Regions from separate parts of the Thermoanaerobacter sp. YS13 genome, predicted to be linked through region 3. Evidence: riboswitches for the same ligand, from Rfam matches in the RefSeq annotation. Region 3 holds a riboswitch; each other region holds the start of a gene.
The links. A riboswitch is a leader RNA that binds a small molecule or an ion and turns the genes downstream of it on or off. The one in region 3 is predicted to bind thiamine pyrophosphate.
Positions count from the first base shown of each region.

Region 1: linked by a shared signal. The riboswitch ahead of thiD (bifunctional hydroxymethylpyrimidine kinase/phosphomethylpyrimidine kinase) and the one ahead of thiT (energy-coupled thiamine transporter ThiT) in region 3 are both predicted to bind thiamine pyrophosphate.
Region 2: linked by a shared signal. The riboswitch ahead of thiC (phosphomethylpyrimidine synthase ThiC) and the one ahead of thiT (energy-coupled thiamine transporter ThiT) in region 3 are both predicted to bind thiamine pyrophosphate.

Region 1 covers NZ_JOOI01000003.1:270,738-275,810, forward strand. The annotation lists gene THYS13_RS13515 (NAD(P)/FAD-dependent oxidoreductase) at 1-883, shown strand, start outside; gene THYS13_RS13520 (hypothetical protein) at 883-1,611, shown strand; TPP riboswitch at 1,678-1,780, shown strand; gene thiD (bifunctional hydroxymethylpyrimidine kinase/phosphomethylpyrimidine kinase) at 1,839-2,633, shown strand; gene thiE (thiamine phosphate synthase) at 2,637-3,278, shown strand; gene thiM (hydroxyethylthiazole kinase) at 3,275-4,066, shown strand; gene thiW (energy coupling factor transporter S component ThiW) at 4,063-4,548, shown strand; gene THYS13_RS13545 (hypothetical protein) at 4,590-4,973, shown strand.
Region 2 covers NZ_JOOI01000001.1:1,397,450-1,402,522, reverse strand. The annotation lists gene THYS13_RS07095 (universal stress protein) at 1-129, opposite strand, end outside; gene rd (rubredoxin) at 246-404, opposite strand; gene thiC (phosphomethylpyrimidine synthase ThiC) at 481-1,779, opposite strand; TPP riboswitch at 1,825-1,932, opposite strand; SAM riboswitch class I at 2,120-2,230, shown strand; gene THYS13_RS07080 (homoserine dehydrogenase) at 2,298-3,581, shown strand; gene THYS13_RS07075 (homocysteine synthase) at 3,609-4,892, shown strand; gene THYS13_RS07070 (homoserine O-acetyltransferase) at 4,913-5,073, shown strand, end outside.
Region 3 covers NZ_JOOI01000002.1:699,335-704,407, reverse strand. The annotation lists gene THYS13_RS11205 (phosphatase PAP2 family protein) at 39-575, opposite strand; gene thiT (energy-coupled thiamine transporter ThiT) at 990-1,628, opposite strand; TPP riboswitch at 1,691-1,793, opposite strand; gene THYS13_RS11195 (ABC transporter ATP-binding protein) at 1,916-3,799, opposite strand; gene THYS13_RS11190 (ABC transporter ATP-binding protein) at 3,796-5,073, opposite strand, start outside.

The DNA of each region.
Region 1 (5,073 bases), on a different contig from region 3:
GGACGATGCTAAAAAATTAAAGGGAGCTGCCAAGCCGGGTTCAAAAGCTGTAATTGTAGGTGGTGGTCTCATCGGTTTCAAAGCAGCAGAAGGCCTTCACCATTTAGGGGTAGATGTAACAATAGTTGAACTTGCCGATAGAATTTTAAGTACAATTCTTGATGCAAAAGGAGCATCTTTGGTATCTCAAAGTCTTCAAAATGACGGCATAAAAATAATTACGGGAACAACAGTGGATAAAATTATAGGAAACGAATATGTTAAGGGAGTTTTGCTCAAAAATGGGCAGGAATTAGAAGCTGATAATCTTGTTATCGCGATAGGTGTTGTGCCAAACGTTGATGTTGTAAGAAACACATCAATTTCTATAAACCGTGGTATTTTAGTAGATAACACTATGAAAACAAGTGTTGAAGATGTATATGCAGCAGGAGATGTAGCCGAAGGTTATGATATGCTTGTTGAGTCAAATAGGGTTGTGCCAATATGGCCAAATGCATACATGCAAGGGGAAATTGCAGGGTTCAACATGATTGGGATAAATAAAAATTTTAAAGGGATTTTTCCTATGAACTCAATAGGTTATAAAAATACAAATATGATAACAGCTGGTATAACAAATCCACAGCAGGAGGAATTTGAGATTATCTCTAAAATTGATCATAACAGAAGGTCTTATAAAAAATTTGTGGTAAAAGAAAATAGGTTAGTAGGATTTATATTAATTAATGATATTGATAGGGCTGGATTATTTACTGGGTTTATAAAAAACGAAACGGATATAACTCCATTTAAGAAGTATATTTTAAATGATGATTTTGGATTCATATATTTGCCAAAAGAATTAAGAAGAGCAAAAATGCTTGACTTGGAGGTGGTATGATGAAAACCATAAATGCGTCAGGAATTTATTATAGAGACCTTAATGAAATAATTAAAGAGTTGGTTCGTTCTGGCGAAGATATAATTAATTTGAAAAATGTTAATGGTCAACGATATATAGGAGATAATCTATCTGGGGCCACCAAAATAAATATCGAAGGTACACCTGGGAATGACATGGCAGCTTTTATGGACGGGCTTACAATAGAAGTTTTTGGTAATGGACAGGATGCAATAGGAAATACAATGAACGATGGGAATATTATTATACATGGACATGCAGGTGATGTCGTTGGTTACGGGATGAGGGGTGGATCTATCTATATAAAAGATAGTGTTGGTTATAGAGTTGGCATACACATGAAAGAATACAAAGATAAAGTTCCTGTAATAGTTATTGGAGGAAGTGCGGGAGACTTCTTTGGTGAATATATGGCAGGTGGATGCATGATTGTACTGAACTTAAAAAATGATGAAAATATAGTTGGAGAATATTGTGGCACAGGGATGCATGGAGGAGTTATATATTTGAGAGGAGATGTAGAAGACTATCAACTTGGGAAAGAAGTTATTAAGGAAAAGATAGATGACAAAGATTACGCGTTTATCCAAAAGTATGTTGAAAATTTTTGTAAATATTTTGATTATGATTTTCAAAAGATTATGAATCATTCTTTTGTCAAGTTGCATCCGATAGGCAAAAGACCCTATGGAAATATGTATGCATAAAATTATTTTAATTCTTTTGGATTTGTGGTATAATGAGTTTAGACAAATTTATTTAAAATTGAATATGACAAGTGCTAGGGGAGCCATAAATGGCTGAGAGGGGATTTGTTCCCGACCCTTTGAACCTGAACAGGGTAATGCCTGCGCAGGGAAGCACGTTTTACGAAGTTTGTAAAAAGTGCTCACCTGAACAGGTGGGCATAATTTATTATTTTGGAGGTGGTCATATGAAGTTAGTCCTTACTATTGCCGGTTCTGACTCTGGGGGAGGAGCAGGTATACAGGCAGATTTAAAGACTTTTTCAGCACATGGAGTATACGGCATGAGTGTCATTACTTCAATAACAGCGCAAAATACCATGGGGGTTTTAGGGATTGAGGATGTAAGTCCTGCTATGGTGTATTTGCAGATGAAGGCAATTTTTGAGGATTTGTATCCCGATGCAGTGAAGATAGGCATGGTATCTAATGAAGACATTATTAAGATGATTGCAAAAGGATTAAAAGATTACAATGTAAAAAATGTTGTGCTGGACCCTGTCATGATTTCAAAGAGTGGAAGCTATTTATTGAAGCCGGAAGCAGTAGAGGCTTTGAAAAAGGAATTGATTTCTTTAAGCCTTGTAGTTACGCCAAATCTTATGGAGGCAGGAGAATTAATTGGAAAAGAAATTAAAAATATATCGGATATGAAGGAAGCGGCTAAGAAAATTTTAGATTATGGAGCAAAGACAGTAATTGTAAAAGGTGGACATCTTACAGGGGATGCTTTGGACGTATTTTATGATGGAAAAGAGTTTTATGAAATTACATCGGAGAGAATCGATACTAAAAACACTCATGGTACAGGCTGTACATTTTCCTCAGCTATAGCTGCCAATATCGCTTTAGGTTATGATTTAGTTGAATCAATAAAAAGAGCGAAAGCATACATTACAGGGGCTATAAAATATTCATTATCCATAGGGCATGGAGTAGGTCCCACTAACCATTTTTGGAATATAGAAATAAGGAAGGTGTGAGATATGGACTTAACCCTTTACGCTATTACGGATAGGTCTTACATAAGGGATTTGGATATTGCTGAGGCAGTAGAATTAGCAATAAAAGGGGGTGCAACAGTAATTCAACTGAGAGAAAAAGATATATCAAGTAGGGAATTTTATGAAATTGCTCTCAAAGTTAAAGAAGTGACAAAAAGAAATAAAATTCCTCTCATTATTAACGACAGAGTGGATATAGCTTTGGCAGCAGATGCAGATGGAGTTCACGTTGGACAGGAGGATTTGCCGGCAGATGTTGTAAGGAGAATGATAGGTCCTCATAAAATAGTAGGAGTATCAGCGAGAACAGTGGAGGAAGCTTTAAAAGCACAAAGGGATGGAGCGGATTATTTAGGGGTAGGTGCGGTGTTTAAGACTCCAACAAAGCCGGAAGCGGAAGCCATTGGAATAGAAGGGCTGAAAAAGATAAAAGAGGCTGTTGCTATTCCAGTCGTTGCAATAGGAGGTATAACGAGGGATAATGCTTATGAAGTCATGTTAAAGTCAAGAGTAGACGGGATATCTTCAGTTTCAGCTGTATTTTATGGGGATATAGAAAACAATACAAGAAAACTTTTGGAGGTTATAGCAAAAGCGATAAACGATAGGAGGAATTTGAAATGAAAAAGGAATTATTGAAAATTTTAAGAGAGAAAAAGCCTTTAGTTCACCATATTACAAATATAGTTACTGTCAATGATTGTGCTAATATAACACTGGCTATAGGAGCATTGCCAGTCATGGCACATGCCTTGGAAGAAGTAGAAGAAATGGTAAGTGCAGCAGATGCTTTAGTTTTAAATATAGGCACTCTTACAAATGAACAAGTAGAAGCGATGATAAAAGCAGGGAAGGCTGCAAATAGACTTAAAGTACCAGTTATATTAGACCCTGTTGGAGCGGGAGCTACAAAGCTTAGGACACAAAGCTCAAAAAAGATATTAGAAGAGGTAAAAATTTCTGTGATAAAAGGGAATAGTGCTGAGATTTCAATACTTGCAGGCAAAGGTGGGAAGATACGCGGTGTAGAGTCTCAAAGCGGAGCAGATGATATTTCTGAAGCTGCAAAAGATTTAGCAAACGCGTACAATGTTGTAGTAGCAGTGTCAGGTGTTACTGACATAATTACTGATGGGAAAAAAATTGCGTATGTAAAAAATGGACATCCTATGATGGGTACTATCACCGGCACCGGTTGTATGCTTACCTCTGTAGTAGCAAGCTTCTGCGGAGTATGTGAAGATTATTTTGAAGCTACAGTAGAAGCTTTTGTAGCTTTTGGAATAGCAGGGGAAAGAGCTGCTCAAAGCAGTAATGTCAAAGGGCCCGGCAGTTTTAAAGTGACATTTTTTGATGAGATATATAATCTTACGCCGGAGATAATAGAAAAAGATAAGAAGGTGGAAGTATGAATAAAATACATCGTATGGTTTTTGTGGCACTTATTATTGCTATAGGCACATTTACCTCTCAATATGTATGGTTTAGTGTAGGTGTTGCCAAAGTTACACCTGTTCAACATGCTATTAATGTTATTTCAGCAGTTTTTTTGGGTCCTTGGGGAGCGTTAGAAGTAGCTTTTATTATAGGACTATTGAGGAACATCCTTGGTGTTGGATCGCTTTTGGCATTTCCAGGAGGAATGGTTGGTGCATTCATTGCTGGATATCTTTATAAATTTACACGTAAGTTTTATTTTGCCTCTATAGGAGAAGTTATAGGTACAGGCATTATAGGGGCTTTGCTTTCTTATCCTATAGCTAAGTATATACTTGGAAGTTCCGGCGCGGCTTTTATGTTTGTCATTCCATTTTCGCTTTCCAGTACAATAGGTTCGGCTATAGGATATGTAGTAGTATTAGTTTTAGCAAAATATAAGAAATTTATCTCATAAATTTACATTAAGAAAGCAGGTATGAATTATGAAAATCTTTTATGGATGTATACTCTGCTGCGATATCTACAATGGCAGTTATTAAAACAAGGCTCAGTAAAAAAGAGATATTAGTAATTTATTCGCTGATAGGTATTATAGCAGCATATTTATTTCCAATTGATAAATATCAAAACTTTTTATATGCTATCGGTAGTGTATTTATTCCAGTATACACAGTAGTTTTTGTAGGCTTCTTTATATTAAAATATGAAGAAAGTGGGTACCTTAATATTCCTGCAGCTGTGTCATCTATCATTGGAATTATTACGTATAATTACATGGTATATAATGGTACTTCATTATTGAAATGGTATTTAACTCCTACTATAACAACAATATTTTTGACTGCTTTGATTTATACTGTAACACAAAGTTTTTTTTAAGAGAAAAGAGAAAATTTTGTGATTGATGAAATTTTAAAACTTTTAAGCATGTATAGAATTAATAAACAATATATTGAATAAATATAATAAATCCGATGAG
Region 2 (5,073 bases), on a different contig from region 3:
ATTGAGCATTGCATAAGTTTTTCCAACACCAGGAGCATATCCTAAAAATATTTTTAATTTTCCTCGCTGTTGTTTTTTTATAATTTCTAAAGCTTCTTCAGGAGTTAACCTCCTAAAACCTTCACTCATTAAATTTACGCGCCCTCCACAGTTTAATTATATTTTTGTTTGAGTATAGTGATTTCATACAACTATAATAATATGAATCTTATTAAAAATCAATAAAAAAGAGAGCAATCGCTCTCTCATATTTTTTCAAACATATCTTTTCCTACCCCGCAGTCAGGACAAACCCAATCGTCAGGCAATTCTTCAAAAGGAGTTCCTGGTTCAATTCCTTGTGATGGGTCTCCTTCTTCTGGATCATAGATGTACCCACATACTGTGCATTGCCACTTTTCCATAAAAAATACCCCCTTGATATTTTCCTTTATTATAACAGAAATTAGTAAAGAAAATCAAGGGGAAGGCAAAAGGATATTAACAGGTCATAGCCGAAGTTCCAAGATACTCACTGACAATTTTCATAGCGCAGAATTTTCCACACATACTGCAAGTTTTGACTGTAGATATGTTTTTATTGACGCGATATTTAAAAGCTTTATCAGGGTCTATAGAAAGCTTTATTTGCTCATCCCAGTTTAAGGCTTTTCTGGCTTTAGCCATAGTTAAATCTTTTTCTTTAGCACCTTTTACGCCTTTTGCGATATCTGCGGCATGGGCAGCTATTTTTGCTGCAATAACGCCTTCTTTGACATCTTCTTTGTCTGGAAGTCCGAGATGTTCAGCGGGTGTAACATAGCAAAGGAAATCAGCACCAGAAGCTGCTGCAATTGCTCCTCCGATTGCAGAAGTTATGTGGTCATAGCCAGGAGCTATATCAGTCACAATAGGGCCAAGCACATAAAAAGGAGCGTTGTGACAAAGTTGTTTTTGAAGTTTTACATTTGCTTCAATTTGGTCAATTGGCACATGCCCGGGTCCTTCTACCATAACTTGAACTCCTGCCTCTCGAGATTTCTTTACCAATTCGCCAAGGATTATAAGTTCTTGAATTTGTGCTGCGTCTGTAGCATCTTCCAGACAACCTGGACGCAGTCCATCTCCTAAGCTTAGAGTTATGTCATATCTTTTAGCAATATCAAGGAGCCTATCAAAATGTTTATACAAAGGATTTTCTTTGTCGTTATGGAGCATCCAAGCAATTGTAAAGGAGCCACCGCGGCTTACTATATCCATTACTCGGCCGTTGTCTTTAAGCTTTTTCAATGATTCAGATGTTAGACCACAGTGGACTGTAATAAAATCAACTCCGTCTTTTGCTTGTTCTTCTATAACTTCAAAAATGAATTCTTCAGGCATAGCTACGATGCTACCGTATTTGGATATAGATTCTACAGCTGCTTGATACATGGGGACAGTGCCTACAGGGACAGAGGAATTTTCAAGTATTTTTCTACGAGATTGCTTAATGTCGCCCCCTGTGCTTAAATCCATTACCGCATCTGCTCCAGCTTTTACAGCAACATTTAATTTTTCAATTTCTTTGTCAACTTCAGGGTATGCATCAGATGTTCCAATGTTAGCATTTACTTTTGTCATTAAACCCCTTCCTATGCCTTTGGGAATGAGGTTTTTGTGGTTGATGTTTGATGGTATTACTATTTCTCCTTTTTTAACTCCTTCTAAAATAAATTCTTCGTCTACTCCTTCATACTCTGCGACTATTTTCATTTCTTTTGTAACAATGCCTGAAAGGGCGTATTCCAATTGTGTCATAATAAAAACCTCCTTAAAAAATAAATAAACCATGGGGATTATAGCCATGGTGGATGACCACATCCCTACGCAGGTACTAACCTAACAGGTTCAATGGGTTAAAAGGCAACACCTTTTTCTCAGCCGGTTACGCCGGCACCCCATGTGGCAAATATTAAATTTTTATAATCGATAATGTATAATATTTTACAATATTATTATACCACTAAAAAAATTTGGTGTATATTAAAATTTAGAAAAAATTTAAGAAAGAGTACAAAAAAAGTTCTTGACTTTACAGTTTCAAAGTGATAACATAGATTACAACATGTAAAATTGAATATAAATATTACACACAAACCTCTTATCAAGAGTGGTGGAGGGACTGGCCCGATGAAACCCGGCAACCGGCATTTATATGCGTCTGGTGCCAAATCCTGCAGGTTAGGGTGTCTAACCTGAGAGATGAGAGGAGTGGCGGATTATTAGGCCCTCTTCTCATTGAGAAGAGGGCCTAAAAATTTATTTGGAGGTGTGACATGAAAATAAAAATCGGATTATTAGGACTTGGTACAGTAGGAACAGGAGTATATAAATTGATAACTTCAAGAGGAGGTCATATAAGGGAGAGCACAGGGGTTTATCCTGAGATAAAGAAGATACTGGTGAAAAATCTCAATAAGCCAAGGAAAGTGAAAGTAGAGGGACTACTTACCCAAAATGCTGAAGAAATTTTGAAAGATAAAGAGATAAAAATAATCATTGAAGCAATAGGAGGCATTTCTCCAGCTTACGAATATGTGAAGGAAGCTTTGTCTTCAGGGAAGCATGTAATCACTGCAAATAAAGAATTGATAGCTAAGCATGGAGAAGAATTAAATGAAATAGCAGAAAAGAATAAAGTATTTCTAAAATGTGAGGCAAGTGTAGGTGGAGCTATACCTATACTGCATCAAATTGATAGATTAAAAATCACAGATGAAATAGATTTTGTAGGCGGTATAATAAATGGCACTACTAATTATATTCTCACCAAAATGACTACTGAAGGCAGAAGTTATAAAGAAGCACTTAAAGAAGCCCAGCAATTAGGATATGCAGAAGCAAATCCCGATTATGACGTAAAAGGCTTTGATGCCCTTTATAAACTTGCTATATTAATGAGGAAAGTGTTCAATATAAACGTGCCAGTAAATTCTATAACCAGAAAAGGAATAGACGAAATCACGACTCAAGATTTAAATTACATCAATAAGTGGGGATATAAAATAAAATTATTTGCCTGGGGCAAAAAAGTCAAAGATGGCATCTTTGCAGGAGTGGAACCAGTTTTAGTCGAAGAAAATAATATTTTGTCAAGGATAAACGACGTAAATAATGCTATCATACTTAGAGGGGATAGTTTTGGTGAATATGTTTTTGTAGGAAAAGGTGCTGGAGAACTTCCTACAGGGGATGCTGTAGTGGCAGATTTAATTGATATATTGTTAAACTATAATATCAAAGATAATAAGAGGATAAACTTTCTTCCAATTCGTCAGGGAAGTTTTACAGATACTTTTTATATAAGGCTTGAAACTCATAAAGAAAATATTTTAGGTTTGAAAAAAGTTTTAAAGTTTTTAAAAGAACAAAAAGTATCAATTGTGGAATCTTCCTATGAAAACGGCACATTTACAGCTATTGTTAAAATGAAGAAAAGTGTTGAGACATTTACAGAAAAATTAGAAAAAATAACCGAGATAAAAGCTATTTTTAAAGTTTTGCAAGAGGATATAACAGAAGAAGTAAGTAAATTTGAGGATTTTGTAGAAGTGATTTAAAAAAATTTTGTGAAAGGAGTTAAAAGTATGTCTAAAAAATATGGTTTTTCAACTTTGGCAATTCATGAAGGGTGGGAGCCTGACCCAACTACGGGAGCTGTAGCCATTCCTATATATCAAACCTCTTCCTTTGCTTTTAAAAGTACTGAGCACGCTGCAGACCTCTTTGCCTTAAAAGAAGAAGGGTATATATATACTCGAATGATGAACCCCACAGTTGACGTTTTTGAAAAGAGAATAGCTGCATTAGAAGGTGGGGTAGGTGCCCTTGCTGTATCTTCAGGTCAAGCAGCTATAACGCTGGCAGTTACTAATATCGCAGGAGTAGGAGACGAGATTGTATCTTCTACCAATCTTTATGGAGGGACTTATAATCTTTTTGCGACTACTTTGAAAAAGTTTGGTATAAATTTCAAGTTTGTGGACCCCAGCAATCCTGAAAACTTTAAAAGTCAAATAACAGATAAGACAAAAGCTTTGTACATTGAGACTATTGGCAATCCAAAGATTGACGTGGCTGACATTGAAAAAATAGCAGAAATTGCCCACACTGCAGGAATTCCTCTCATTGTAGATAATACTTTTGCAACTCCTTACCTTGCACAGCCTATCGAGTTTGGGGCTGATATAGTGGTACATTCGGCGACTAAATTTATAGGGGGTCATGGGACTTCTATAGGCGGAGTTATAGTAGATTCTGGAAAATTTAATTGGGACAATGGAAAGTTTCCAGAACTTACAGAACCAGATCCAAGTTATCATGGTATAAGGTATGTAAAAGATGTAGGCGAAGCAGCTTATATTGTAAAAGCGAGGGTGCAACTTTTAAGGGATTTGGGTACTGCTTTGAGTCCATTTAATGCATTTTTATTCGCACAAGGATTAGAGACTCTATCTCTTAGGATGGGAAGGCACAGTCAAAATGCTTTAAAAGTTGCAGAGTTTTTAGCTTCTCATCCCTACGTTTCGTGGGTGAATTATCCAGGACTTAAATCAAGTCCCTATTATGCTTTGGCACAAAAGTATTTGCCAAGAGGGCAAGGAGGAGTTTTGACTTTTGGCATAAAAGGTGGATTAAAAGCAGGCATTAAGTTTATAGAGAGTTTAAAATTATTTACTCATCTTGCTAATATAGGGGATGCAAAGTCTTTGGTTATACATCCAGCCAGCACGACTCATCAGCAGTTATCAAAAGAAGAACAGTTAGCTTCTGGTGTTACGGAGGATATGATAAGACTTTCTGTAGGGCTGGAAGACATAGAAGATATATTAGAAGACCTTGATAATGCCCTTTATGTATCGCAAGAATAGATAAGGAAAGGTTGATGTAAATGATAGTTGAGGAAAAAAAGGTTACACTAAAAGGGAAAAATATATTCACTACAGAAAGTGGATATAGCTTTGATGAACTTACTATTGTTTATGAAACTTATGGAAAATTAAATAAAGAAAAAAATAATGTGATACTTGTGGAACACGCTTTAAGTGGCAG
Region 3 (5,073 bases):
TTCTATTTACGATCTGTCAATCTATTTTGAAAAATTTTTTACAAAAACAACTTTGTAGCCATAAAATGGGTTAGATAAGAAAAAGTAATACCTATCGTCGAGCCCATTAATACATCTGAAGGATAATGCAGTCCAATGTATATCCTTGAAATCCCTACAAGTACTGCCAGCGAAATAAAGAACACTGCAAGGCTTGGAAAAAACATCGAAAAAGTCATAGCAAGTGAAAAACTGGCAGTAGCATGACCTGAAGGAAAAGAATAATCTTTTAAAAGATGTTTAAAAGTATTCGTATTAGCTAATACCATATAAGGCCTTGGTCTTGTATATTTTCTTTTTAAGAGCTGAACAAACAAATGGCTGCTTGCAAGCGCAGTTAAAGCTTCTAAAGCCGAGGCTTTTACATCGTTTTTCCCAAAAAAGATTAAAAATAAACAAGAAAATATTGTAAAAAAAGGACCGCCTATATGAGTTATTTTGGGCATTATTTTGTCCAATATATTACATTTTATCCTTTCGTTTATATAGAAAAAAATGTTTTTGTCTTTGTCAAGAAGCACTCTTTTTATTTGCATCTGCAAAATTTCCCTCCCTACAATTTCTCACGAATGCTTTTTATTGAAATATTTAAGTACAAATTCACAACACTTTATTAACAGAATTTTTGTAAACAAATTCTCCTATTTTTTCCCTTGACTTAAATTTATCAAGGTCTTCAAACAACAATTCTCTTGATTTTAAATTTTATATTCTTTATATATACATTATCGTACTTTTCAAAAGCTTTTTCAACAGCCTTTGCTACTCTTTTATGGCATGTTCCTATTTATCCACGGGCTTTCACATAACCTTTGATTAAATTATCTTATGATAACATTAAAAAAACATTATAAGGAAGTTAATTTTATGTTAAATTTTTTCTTACAAAATTATTATATCATTAATTTTAGCTATCCATTGTAAAAAAATAAAAAAGGGGAAATACCCCTTTAAGCAATTGCTTTCTTTTTAATTTCCTCGATAGCATTTCTAACTTGTGGAATTAGTGAAACTGCAAAACATATTGCCACTTCTACACCTACTATGCTTCCGTTAACTAGAAGTGAATAAACTATGGGACTCATTCCTTTTGGCGCATAACTTGCAAAAAAGAATACTCCGGATAAAAAGTGAGAAAAAAATCGTCCAAATCCACCAACTAAAATTCCCAAACTCAGGTTTTTTCTAAAAAAGCCAGCAAGTCCTAAAGCACCAAAGGCCAACGGATAGTCGAGAAGTACTTGCACCCATTGGACTATAAATGGATCTTGAATAAGTTGTAAAAGTCCATACGCCATTCCTACAATCACACCAGGACCTGATCCATAATAATAAGCAAAGATAAAAAGCGGCAACATGCTGGCAGGTGTAATAGAACCACCTTGAGGCCAGTGGTAAAATCTTATATAAGACAGCACGAAAGAAATAGCGATTGAAAGTGCTCCATAGACAAGCATTTTTGTGTCAAATTTGACACTTCTTTGCATCAGATATAAAAGGAAAGCTGCCAATAAAATTGCCAATATAACCGATAATGTCACTGGCTTTATTTTGGCAAAATCAGAAAAAATACTTAAAAGGTAGGACATAAACAAAAACACCTCCATTTTTCAAGGAGGCTATGTTCGCTGAAAAAAATACCGCGAAATGCGGTATTTTTGAGCCGCATTCCCTACGGAGGCATTACCCTCATCAGGTTCCAAGGGTTTGGCATCAATGCCATCTCAGCCGTTAAGGCTCCCCCAGCGGACATAACCACCTATTTTGTTTTCACCTTTAATTTATCATTTTTTGTAATCTGTGTCAAGAATAATTACCAAATGCGGATGGCCAAGCTTTGTAGGTTGCTTATGTTTTGCACACACATCAAATGGTATTAACTTGCCATCTCTTCCTCTTTTTCAAACTGGCTGTTATAGAGGCTTGCATAAAAACCGCCTTTAGCAAGAAGTTCTTCATGGGTACCTTGTTCTACAATATCTCCATGGTTCATGACAAGTATCAAGTCAGCATCCCGTATTGTAGAAAGCCTATGAGCGATTATAAAGCTTGTGCGCCCTTTCATGAGATAATCCATCGCTTTTTGTATTTGTATTTCTGTAAGGGTATCTACAGAGCTTGTAGCCTCATCGAGTATGAGAATTTTTGGATCTTTCAAAATAGCTCTTGCTATAGTTAGTAACTGTTTTTGCCCTTGAGAAATATTTGTGGTCTCTTCATTTAATACCATGTTATAGCCCCCTGGCAATGTCCTTACAAAACTGTCAACATGAGCTGCCTTAGCAGCTTTTATAACTTCCTCATCAGTAGCATCAAGACGACCATATCTTATATTGTCCATAATAGTACCATTGTAAAGCCATGTATCCTGAAGCACCATGCCAAAAAGTGAACGCAAATCCTCCCTCGTAAAATCTCTTATATCATGGCCGTCAATCAAAATAGCCCCTTCATTCACATCGTAAAAGCGCATTAAAAGTTTCACTATAGTAGTCTTTCCTGCTCCAGTAGGACCGACAATTGCAACTTTTTGTCCTGCCTTAATAGAAGCTGAAAAGTTATTTATCACCATTTTATCAGGTCTATATCCAAAACGAACATTTCTAAACTCCACATTGCCTTTTATATCTTCAACTTTTACAGGCTGTGGATTGTCTGAAACTTCCTCTTCTTCCTCCAAAAACTCAAATACTCTTTCTGCACAGGCAGCAGTTTGTTGCAGTATATTGGAAATATTAGCAATCTGGGCAATAGGCTGTGTAAAAGATCGGATGTACTGTATAAATGCCTGAATATCCCCTACTTCTATTGCATTTTTTATGACCAACCAACTGCCCAAAACTGTAACCGCCACATAACCCAAGTTTCCTATTACATTCATAAGTGGCATCATAATGCCTGTTAAAAACTGGGACTTCCAGGCTGTTCCGTACAAAGTGTTATTTAATACGTCAAACTTTTCAATGCTCTTTTTCTCTCCATTAAAAGCCTTTACTATATTATGGCCTCCATATACTTCCTCCACATGGCCATTTACATGTCCTAAATAATCCTGCTGCTCTCTAAAATACCTTTGTGAATGCTTAATGATAAAGGCAATTACCAAAGAAGACAAAGGAATTATCAAAAGCGCTACTAAAGTCATAAGCCAGTTTATGGTAAACATCATAACCAAAACGCCAACTACTGTCGTCACAGAAGTAATTATCTGAGTCAAGCTTTGATTGAGAGTCTGAGTAATTGTATCCACGTCATTTGTAATACGAGACAATATTTCCCCTTGATTTGTGCTTTCAAAATATTTCAAAGGCAGGCGATTAATTTTTTCAGAAATTTCTTTTCTAAATCTATAGGTAACTTTCATCGCAACCCCAGACATTATCCATCCTTGTAAGTATCCAAATAAAGCACTTAAACCATATAAGCCTATGAGTATTAGAATTATCTTTCCTACATATTCAAAGTCTATGCCACTGCTTTGCCCTGTTATTTTATTCATTACACCTTCAAAAATTTTGGTTATGGCTTTACTGAGTATTTTAGGACCCGCAATGGAGAAGGAAGCACTGAGCGCTGCTAATATAAATACACTTATTATAGAAAATTTATAAGCTGATAAATATTTTATCAACTTTTTCATTGTGCCTTTAAAATCTCGCGCTTTTTCTCCACCGCGAACCATGCCATGGGGGCCGCCTCCCATCCCTGGCCCGCGAAGTCTGGGCATCTGTTTGGGGTCTATTCTTCTATTTTCATTCATGCCAATTCCTCCTCCGACAGCTGTGATAAAGCTATTTCTCTGTAAGTTTGACAGTTTGCAAGTAGGTCTTTGTGTTTTCCTATGCCTACAATTTTACCTTCTTCAAGCACTATTATTTGGTCTGCATGTAAAAGTGTTGACACCCTTTGCGATACAATTATAACAGTGCTTGATTTTAACCTTTCTCTTAAGGCTTTCCTTAAAGCTGACTCTGTTTTAAAGTCAAGAGCTGAAAAACTTTCATCAAAAATATATATTTCAGGCTTTTTAACAAGAGCACGGGCAATAGAAAGCCTCTGCTTTTGTCCTCCTGATACATTGGTTCCTCCTTGTGCAATCTCTGAATTAAACTTTTTGGTCTTTTCATTTATAAATTCCATTGCTTGTGCAATTTCTGCTGCTTCTTTTATTTCCTCATCTGTAGCCTGCTCATTTCCGTATTTCAAATTTGATTTAATTGTACCACTGAAAAGCCAACTTTTTTGAGGTACATATCCTATTCTTCTACGTAAATCTTCCTGCCTTACTTCTCTTACATCTACACCATCAACCAAAACCTGTCCTTCTGTCACATCGTAAAATCTCAAGATCAAATTCACTAAGGTACTCTTTCCAGAACCTGTTCTTCCTATTATGCCTACTGTCTGTCCCGGTAAAATCTTGAAGTTTATATCCTTTAAAGCATACTCTTCCGCACCCGGATATCTAAAAGATACATTCCTAAATTCTACAGTTCCAGACATATTTTCACTAAATTGTTTTGGATTTTCGGGGTTTTTTATAGAAGGTTCTGTATCCAAAACTTCAGCAATACGCCCTGCCGACACCGATGCTCTTGGTATCATTATAAACAGCATTGAGAGCATTAAAAATGCAAAGATAATCTGTATAGCGTATTGCATAAATGCCATCATGTCTCCAACTTGCATGCTGGAATTTTGGATTTGGTGAGCTCCTACCCATACTATCAAAAGAGTAATACCATTCATCACAAGCATCATAGATGGAAACATAAATGCCATGGCTCGATTTACAAAAAGCCCTACTTTTGTAATATCTTGATTAGCTTTGTCGAAGCGCTCTTCTTCAAATTTTTGATTATTAAAAGCTCTTACCACCATTATTCCTGACAAATTTTCACGAGTAACTAAGTTTAATCTATCAATCAATTTTTGCATTAACATAAACTTGGGCATCGCAATAGAGTACAATATTGATATTATGCCTAAAAGTACTATTACTGCTAAAGCTATAATCCAAGACATTGAAACACT